DNA from 4 places in the Pseudomonas sp. A34-9 genome. Region 1 is predicted to be linked to each of the others. Evidence: predicted binding sites of a transcription regulator. Region 1 holds the regulator's gene; each other region holds the start of a gene.
The links. Region 1 encodes FliA, which starts transcription of late flagellar genes. Its sites were predicted from a motif close to CTAAAGTTTNNNNNNNNNNNGCCGNTAA; they were not measured.
Positions count from the first base shown of each region.

Region 1 (2,201 bases):
GGGTGGCGCTTTCCACCAGATCCATGGTGCGGTTGGCCGCGGCCTCTGTCAGCTTGACCACATAGCCCAGGCGTTCGGTGGCGTCGGTGATTTGCGACACTTCCTCGGCCTGCGGCATGTTCGGGTCGATCTGGAAATTGACGATCGCACTGTGCAGTTCACGTGTGAGCTTGCCGACTTCCTGATACAGGCCACGGTCACGGGTCTGATTGAGCTCATGGATCAGTTGCACAGCGTCGCCGAACCTGCCTTTTTCAAGGCTTTCGACCAGTTCGACCGCGTGTTTTTTCAGGGTCGACTCGAAATCGCCCTGTGAAGATTCGTTATGCTCCATAGCTCCCCCGCGCGTTCATCAGCCGATGCGTTCGAAAATCTTCTCGATTTTGTCTTTCAACGCCTGAGCCGTGAAAGGTTTGACTACGTAGCCGTTTACACCGGCCTGAGCGGCTTCGATGATCTGCTCGCGCTTGGCTTCTGCAGTCACCATCAGTACGGGCAGGTGCTTGAGTTTTTCATCGGCACGTACGTGGCGCAGCAGGTCGATACCGGTCATGCCCGGCATGTTCCAGTCCGTTACCAGAAAGTCGATGCTTCCGCTGTTGAGCACTGGAATGGCAGTCACGCCATCGTCAGCCTCGACGGTGTTGGTGAACCCAAGATCGCGCAGCAGGTTCTTGATGATCCGCCGCATCGTTGAGAAGTCATCAACGATGAGGATTTTCATGTCTTTGTTCAATTCGACCTCCAAGCAGTCTTAAACGCGCCCAGCACCTGGACGCGCCACTTCAATCAATCGGCGCAGCACTCGAAGACTGTCTGGAGCACAACAGAGCAAGACCGGTGCCGTTCATCACCGCACCAGCCTCGTTCGCAGTGTCCCCACACTGCCTTCAGCGCGCTCGCCACTCCCCCAAACGCCCCCGCAAACGGGCCGCGCACTGGCTGTGTAACTGGCTGACCCGCGATTCACTGACGCCAAGGACTTCACCGATCTCCTTGAGGTTCAGCTCTTCGTCGTAGTACAGCGCCAACACCAGTCGCTCACGCTCCGGCAAATTGGCAATCGCGTCCGCCAGCGCTGCCTGGAAACGTTCATCTTCCAGATCGCGTGACGGCTCCATATGAGCACTGGCGCCATCCTCGTGCAGCCCTTCGTGTTCGCCGTCCTGCAACAGGTCGTCGAAACTGAACAGGCGGCTGCCCAAGGTGTCATTCAAAATCCCGTAGTAATCGTCGAGACTCAATTGGAGTTCGGCCGCAACCTCGTGATCTTTAGCATCACGGCCGGTTTTAGCTTCAATTGAGCGAATCGCGTCGCTGACCATACGGGTATTGCGGTGAACCGAGCGTGGCGCCCAATCCCCTTTGCGCACTTCGTCGAGCATCGCGCCGCGGATTCGTATGCCCGCGTACGTTTCGAAACTGGCGCCTTTGCTGGCGTCGTATTTGGTCGAGACTTCGAGCAGGCCGATCATCCCGGCCTGGATCAGGTCTTCGACCTGCACACTCGCCGGCAAGCGTGCCAGCAAGTGATAAGCAATGCGTTTGACCAGTGGCGCGTAACGCTCGATCAGTTCGTACTGCGCGTCACGTGCCGACTTCTTGTAGTAGTTCATACCGCTTGCGGTCATAGCACGGGCCCTGCCGTTTGCTGCACGAGGCGCTCGACAAAAAATTCAAGGTGGCCACGCGGGTTGGCGGGCAGCGGCCAGGTGTCGACCTTCTGCGCGATCGCCTTGAACGCCAGCGCGCACTTGAAACGCGGGAAGGCTTCGTACACCGCACGCTGCTTCTGCACCGCTTTGCGCACGCTTTCGTCGTAAGGCACGGCGCCGACGTATTGTAGGGCCACGTCAAGGAAGCGATCCGTGACCTTGGTCAACTTGGCGAACAGGTTGCGCCCTTCCTGCGGGCTCTGCGCCATGTTGGCCAGCACGCGGAAGCGGTTCATGCCGTAGTCGCGGTTGAGCAGTTTGATCAGCGCATACGCGTCAGTGATCGAGGTCGGCTCATCGCAGACCACCAGCAACACTTCTTGCGCGGCGCGTACGAAACTGACTACCGAGTCACCAATACCCGCAGCGGTGTCGATCACCAGCACGTCGAGATTGTCGCCGATGTCGCTGAAGGCCTGAATCAGGCCGGCGTGTTGCGCCGGGCTCAGGTGGACCATGCTCTGCGTGCCGGACGCGGCCGGGACG
Region 1 covers NZ_CP119967.1:1,897,369-1,899,569, reverse strand. Annotated here, with positions in the region: gene P3G59_RS08480 (protein phosphatase CheZ) at 1-334, opposite strand, end outside; gene P3G59_RS08475 (chemotaxis response regulator CheY) at 353-724, opposite strand; gene fliA (RNA polymerase sigma factor FliA) at 891-1,631, opposite strand; gene fleN (flagellar synthesis regulator FleN) at 1,628-2,201, opposite strand, start outside.

Region 2 (2,201 bases), 3.0 Mb from region 1:
CGCACTTCATCGGCGACCACGGCAAAACCACGCCCGGCCTCACCGGCACGCGCCGCTTCGATCGCAGCGTTGAGCGCCAGCAGGTTGGTCTGTTCGGCGATGCCGCGAATCACTTCCAGCACTTTGCCGATACGGCCGCTGTCGGCTTCCAGACGACGGATCACCGTGGCGGTGTTGGCGATTTCGCCGCGCATCTGGGTGATCGAGTGAATGGTGCTCTGCATGACCTTCTCACCCTGCTGGGCAGACTGGTCGGCATCGTCGGCCGCACGCGCGGCATCGGCGGCGTGACGCGCCACTTCCTGGGCGGTGGCGGACATTTCATTCATCGCCGTGGCGACTTGATCGGTACGGTTGAACTGCTCATTGGTACCGCCGGCCATGGTCGTGGCGATGGCATTCAACTCGCCGCTGGCGCTGTCCAGATCGCTGGCACTGCGCTGCAAACGAGTGAAGGTTTCGGCGAGGAAATCGCGCAAGGTGTTGGCCGCTGCGGCGAGGTTGCCCAGCTCATCCTGGCGGTCGCTGACCACACGCTCGGCCAGTTTGCCGCGGCTCAATTGAGTGACGTAATCGATCAGTTTGCGGATCGGTTCGACCAGGTTGCGGTTGACCAGCCACAGGCTCAGCAGGCCGATCAGCAAGCCCGACGCGAGCATCACCAATAGCCCCAGCCACACGGTGCGATCGGCCTCGGCACTGATCAGCGCCGATTGCTCGGTCCCCTGTTTGCGCAACTCGCTGACCAGTTCGCTCATCTGATCGCTGGTGGCACGGTCGACACCTTTGACGGCGTTGTCGCCTGCCGTCGGATCACCACCGGCCGCCACGTAGGCATCGCGGCCCTTCTGATAGGCCGAACCGAGCTGACGGTGCTCATCACGCAAGCGTTCGATACGGTTTTTCAGGCTTGGCTCAAGGCCCTTCTGGCTGGCCAGTTCACCGAGGATATTCTGCACATCGCGCTGGCGGTCTTCGAACTGCCCCCAATATTTGCTCAGATCCGCCGGTTGCTTGCCACGCAGCAGAACGTTTTTCCATTCCTGCACCTGCACCTTGAATTGCAGATTGGCCTCGTCGATCAATTGCGATGTGTGCAGGGGACCGGCGATCAACTGGCTGTAGCTTTGCACGCCGTTGGAGAGGAAATGAAAACAGGCCAGCGCGATCAACAGCATCGCCAGCAGGCTGCCGCTCAGCAGGGCGAGAATTTGCGCTCTCAGGGATTTTTGCAGCATCGAAAGATACTCAGGACAAGGATGAGGCACGCCCGGTAAGGCGTGAAATTGTGCCGGACATCCGTGTCGGCGAGCCTTGGCTCATGGCCAAGCGCGCGCAACGTAACCTAAGCGTGATCGGCGTACCAGAGCGCTTCTTGAAGAAAATCCGACCGCCGGCAAGTCGCTGATTTGGCGTCATTTTGCTGTCACACAAACGTCATGTGACATTGCGATGATGCGGCTCAGTGAACCTGCCATTTGCGCGACCGACGCACCCTCTTCGCAGCGAGCCTTCATGAACCACAGCCTCGACATCAGTCATCGCGATCCTGATCTGTTTGGCCTGCTCTACGGCTTTCGTTTCCTGCCCGGTGAGCGTGGCCGCGAAGTCGACTCGGCGACAGCGTTGCGCTGCTTGCAGGACGACAACGACACGGGCGAATTCCTTTGGCTGCACCTCAATCTGGCGCATGCGGCGTGCGAGCGCTGGATGAAAAGTCATCTGCAATTGCCCGAGGAATTTTTCGAAGCGCTGCACGAAGGCTCGCGGTCGACGCGCATCGAGCATGTCGACTCGGCGTTATTGGCGGTGGTCAACGATGTGGTGTTCAACCTCAGCAGCATGGTTTCCTCCGACGTGTCGACGCTGTGGGTCTGCGTGCGCAGCAAACTGATCGTCAGCGCGCGCCTGCAACCGCTGCACTCGGTGGACAAACTGCGCTCGTCGGTGAAGGCCGGCGAGCGCTTTCGTTCGCCTTCGGAACTGCTGGTGCATCTGCTGCGCGATCAGGGCGAAGTGTTGACGCAGATCGTGCGCAAGACCAGCCTGAGCGTCGATCAGATCGAGGACGAATTGCTCTCCTCGCGCCTGTCGACCAACCGCGCCGAGCTCGGCGCCAACCGGCGGGTGTTGGTGCGCTTGCAACGGCTGCTGGCACTGGAGCCGGGGTCGCTGCTGCGCCTGCTCAACCGGCCACCGCC
Region 2 covers NZ_CP119967.1:4,927,479-4,929,679, forward strand. Annotated here, with positions in the region: gene P3G59_RS21995 (methyl-accepting chemotaxis protein) at 1-1,238, opposite strand, end outside; gene P3G59_RS22000 (transporter) at 1,516-2,201, shown strand, end outside.
Region 2: P3G59_RS21995 (methyl-accepting chemotaxis protein) is a predicted target of FliA. The motif match lies at 1,353-1,380, and genes of this name have one in related genera.

Region 3 (2,201 bases), 690 kb from region 1:
CCTGATGGCAACCATGGCTGAGTTGTTCGCTCATGCCACTGACGCCGTGAGCATTGCGCCGCACCACATCGATCATGTTGCGCAAATCGCGCTGCATGGTCGCCAACGTACGAATCAAGACACTGGCTTCATCCTTGCCGGACGGTTCGGCAATCGGCTCGCTGAGGTTGCCGTGGGCGATGCTTTCGGCGATACGGCTGGCGGTCTTCAACGGCCCCATGATGCTCAGGATGACCCAGCGCCCCTGAATCAAGAGCAGCACAAGACTGGCGAGCAACACCACGCCGAGCGCAACGTTGGCATTGCGGATGGCGGTTTCGGTGCCTGCGCTGGTCTGCCGCGTATTGGACTCGATCAACTCGCTCAACGCGGCCATTTGCGCTTCAAGCTGGCCAAACGCAGTGTTGAAGGTGCCCAGTTCCTGCTGAGCGGCATCGGGATTGTCCAACGCCAAACCGACGATCCGCTCGCCCGCGTTGATGTAGGTATCGAGGCTCGGTTTGATCTGCTCCAGCGCCGTGCGCAATGTCGGGTTGATTGGCAGCTTGAGGTTCTCCTCGAGCACCTCACGAAAATGCCCCGCATGCTCGTTGATCGAATCGCGCACCTCGGACGCCGTACTGGTGCTCTTGCCCAACCCCACCAGCATCGCCGAGTAGACATCGGCGCGCAGGGCGTCGTGCATCATGTCGGCTTCCATGTGGTTGCGCAGCGCGCTCATGCTGACCGCGTTATCGCTGACCGCCGAGGCCATCCGCTGATTGCCGATGTAACTGACCAGACTCACGATCAAGGCTGTCAGCAGACTTGTCACAATCAGCAACACTAAACGCAGTTTGATCGACACCGGATTTTCCTCCCTCGTCACGCCCGTAAGCGCTTGTCAGCCTTCAGTTAAGCCTATTTGCGCAGGTCTGCCGCGCCAGAGCGTGTCAGCAGGTGTCGGCATGCTGGCCAAAGGCAGCAAAACTTTCCGATTGCGCGGCAAGTCACACTTTGCAACGCCGGAGGATGTGCCTTCATCGCCGGTTAATGCCGGCAGGCTATTGAGTCCGTCGTTCTGAACACTCTTGCAGCAAAAGGAAAATGCTTATGAAACGCGCATTGTGGTTGGGTTTGCTCGGCACCTTCGCCATCGGCACCGCACAGGCGGCGACGGAAAAAGTCGCGATCAATCTGGTCAGCGCCGACGGTGCGCCACAGGCTATCGGCTCGGTCACCATCAGTGAGACGGCATATGGCCTGTTGTTCACGCCCGACCTGAAATCCCTGCCGGCCGGCGTGCACGGTTTTCACGTGCATGAAAACGGTAGCTGTGAAGCCGGCATGAAGGACGGCGTGAAAGGCGCCGCACTGGCCGCAGGCGGACATTTCGATCCGCAAAAAACCGCCAAGCACCTCGGCCCTTACGCCGACGGTCATTTGGGTGATCTTCCGGCGGTTTACGTGAGCGCTGACGGCATCGCCAACTATCCGGTGCTGGCGCCGCGTCTGAAAAAAATTTCCGAGATCAAGGGCCACGCGCTGATGATCCACGCCGGTGGCGACAACCACGCCGACATGCCCAAACCGCTGGGCGGTGGCGGTGATCGCATGGCCTGCGGGGTGATCTGAGCCGTCGCAGTCTGAAGGCCGGGCAACCCGCCATGGTGTTGCCCGCGTCTGTCTTGCAATAACGCAGACTTTCCAGCGCCACGGAACTCCCGCTCACCGCGCCCCTCTCACATTATGCAGTCCTTCCCTTTTTGCTTCGCGCTTGTGGAGGAACACCGTCATGCGCAAGTTAGTGCTCGTTTCTTCTTTACTCTTATGCCTGCCAGTCGGTTCGGCGTTGGCCCGTGTTGATGCGGGCGACGTCGCTACTTCGGCCGGTGTCTCCGCGTCGCTGTACTCGACCTTCAAGGATCACAAAATGGTGATTCCAGCCCGTGACGACTTGTCTGCATTTGTCGCCAGTGGCGGGGCCATTCGTGGGGTTTATCTTGAATCGGTGCTGCAACAGGTCCGCCAGAACAACCCTGGACTCAACGCCAGCGATGAAGATCTGGCCAACGCGATTCTGGTGCATTACGAAGGCCTGAATCAGTAGCCGTCACGGATAAAGCAGCCGATGGATGGCCGCTGAAGGCGCATAGGCAAAACGGTCCGACGGCCTCTATGATGGAGGCCATGACGACTTCTGTGCCCTTGCGCTCACCCTG
Region 3 covers NZ_CP119967.1:2,586,133-2,588,333, reverse strand. Annotated here, with positions in the region: gene P3G59_RS11625 (methyl-accepting chemotaxis protein) at 1-847, opposite strand, end outside; gene sodC (superoxide dismutase [Cu-Zn] SodC) at 1,093-1,614, shown strand; gene P3G59_RS11615 (DUF2388 domain-containing protein) at 1,775-2,089, shown strand; gene P3G59_RS11610 (hypothetical protein) at 2,170-2,201, shown strand, end outside.
Region 3: P3G59_RS11625 (methyl-accepting chemotaxis protein) is a predicted target of FliA. The motif match lies at 948-975, and genes of this name have one in related genera.

Region 4 (2,201 bases), 1.8 Mb from region 1:
ATCGCGGCCACCGCAACGAACATTGCGATCAGTGCCGAAGTACGGAATTGGCTGAGTGCGGCGTAGGCTTTATCGCGATCGATCGACAGACCGATGTACCACTGCGCATTCGGCAGATCGCTCACCGGGGTGAACGACAGAATACGTTCCTGGCCATTGAGCACGACGTTCTGGTTGCCCTTCTCGATGCGTACGCTGGTGTTCGGATAGATGTCTTTCAGGTTTTTCATGACCTGATCTTTGTCCGGGCTGACGATCACCTGACCGTCGGCGCTGACCAGAAAAGCGTGGCCGAGGCCACCGAAGTCCACCGAGTTGATGATCTTCACCAGGGTTTCCAGGCTCAGGTCACCCCCGACGACGCCGAGCAGCTCGCCGTTCTTTTTCACCGGCATGGCGATGGTCACCACCAACCCGCCAACCGCTGCCATGTACGGCGGCGTCAGCATGGTTTTGTCGGCCGCAACGGCTTGCTTGTACCAAGGGCGCTGACGCGGGTCGTAGCCGTCCGGCATCTTCGCGTCAGGGCGCTGGGTGAACACACCGTTGGCCTGACCGACGTAGGTGAACTGGAAGTTCGAGGTGAACGCTGGTTGATCGACCAGACCCGGGAAATCCGCGTCCTTGCCTTGATGGGCAACGTTCTGCGCGAGGTTTTCCAGCACCAGAATCCGCCCGCTCATCCAGTTCTGCACGCTGCTGGCGGTCAGGTCACCGGCCTGCTGCACGGAGGACTGAAGGTTCTGGCGAATGGTGTTTCGCTGCAGATAGTCGTTGTAGAGGGTGAACAGCGCGAACGCCAGGACCACGACGCCCGAGGCGGCCAACAGGATTTTATGGCTGAACTTGAGATTCATTTCATGGGACTTCTTATGCCAAAAGTGGGGATGCGTTCCGGATGCAACATTCCATGTACAGCGCAGGCAGCGTTCTTCTGGCCGCTCTACTTTGGTGCACGCATGTCTCACCAGTCTGTCGGCACGTGTTGGCGAAATCTTAGGGTTGTGCAGGAAATGGATGGCATTTCTGTCGGATTCCCGCCGAACGGCGTGCCAGAGCGTTCGCGGCGATATTTTCAGGGGCAATGTTCGAGCGACGGTTGCAAATTCCGTAACCCTTGATGACAATGCGAGTAATTATCATTTGTGACGTTTACGTTGATGTCCTCACCTGAGTTTGCAGTACAGGCGCTTTACAGTAGTCATCACGGCTGGCTCAACGCCTGGCTGCGCGCGCGGTTGGGCAACGCGGCGGATGCGGCAGACCTGGCGCAGGACACTTTCCTGCGCCTGCTGCAGCGCACCGAACGCCTCGAACTCAAATCGCCTCGCGCCTTCCTGAGCACCATTGCGAGCGGCCTGGTGATCGACCATTGGCGTCGTGAGGAAATCGAACGCGCCTATCTCGAAACCATCGCGCATTTGCCCGAAGCCGAAACACCAAGTGCCGAGGCACGGGCGCTAGTGATCGAATTGCTGGAGAGCATTGCGCGGATGCTTGAAGGACTGAAGCCGAAAGTGCGTCAGGCCTTTCTGCTGGCGCAGTGCGAAGGTTTGACCCACAAGCAGATCGCCGAACAGATGGGGCTCTCTTTGCGTTCGGTTGAGCGTTACGTCGCCGACGCGCTGTATCACTGCTACGTGCTGCGGTACGAAAGCTGATGCCTGTGGATAACGTCGCACTCGGTCGCCGCGCCGAACCCCGGCAGCACGTGGTCAAACAAGCCATTCATTGGCTGCTGCGTTTGCGCAACAACCATGACAACCCGCGTTTGAATCGTCAGTGCGAACAATGGCGTGCCGAACACCATGAGCACGAACTGGCCTGGCAACGGGTGCAGTCGCTGCAAGCCGAACTGAGCAACAATTTACGCGCGGTGCCCGGTGCGCAAGTGGCGTTCCACACCCTGGAAAACAGTGCCCAGGGTCTTGGCCGGCGACAAGCCTTGAAGCTGTTGTCTGGCGCATTGCTGATGGGCTCTGCCGCTTGGCTGGCCAAAGACACGGCCGCGTGGCAGCAGTGGAGCGCCGATTACGCTACGGCGACGGGCGAGCGGCGCGGCTTTCAGTTGCCGGATGGCACGCGAATCGAACTGAACACCGCGAGTGCAGTGGATCTGGATTACACCGCGCAGCAGCGGCTGATCAAACTGACGCGCGGTGAAATCATTGTTACGTGTGGTGGCTCCGATGAGGGCGCGC
Region 4 covers NZ_CP119967.1:143,549-145,749, reverse strand. Annotated here, with positions in the region: gene P3G59_RS00705 (methyl-accepting chemotaxis protein) at 1-857, opposite strand, end outside; gene P3G59_RS00700 (sigma-70 family RNA polymerase sigma factor) at 1,161-1,661, shown strand; gene P3G59_RS00695 (FecR family protein) at 1,661-2,201, shown strand, end outside.
Region 4: P3G59_RS00705 (methyl-accepting chemotaxis protein) is a predicted target of FliA. The motif match lies at 973-1,000, and genes of this name have one in related genera.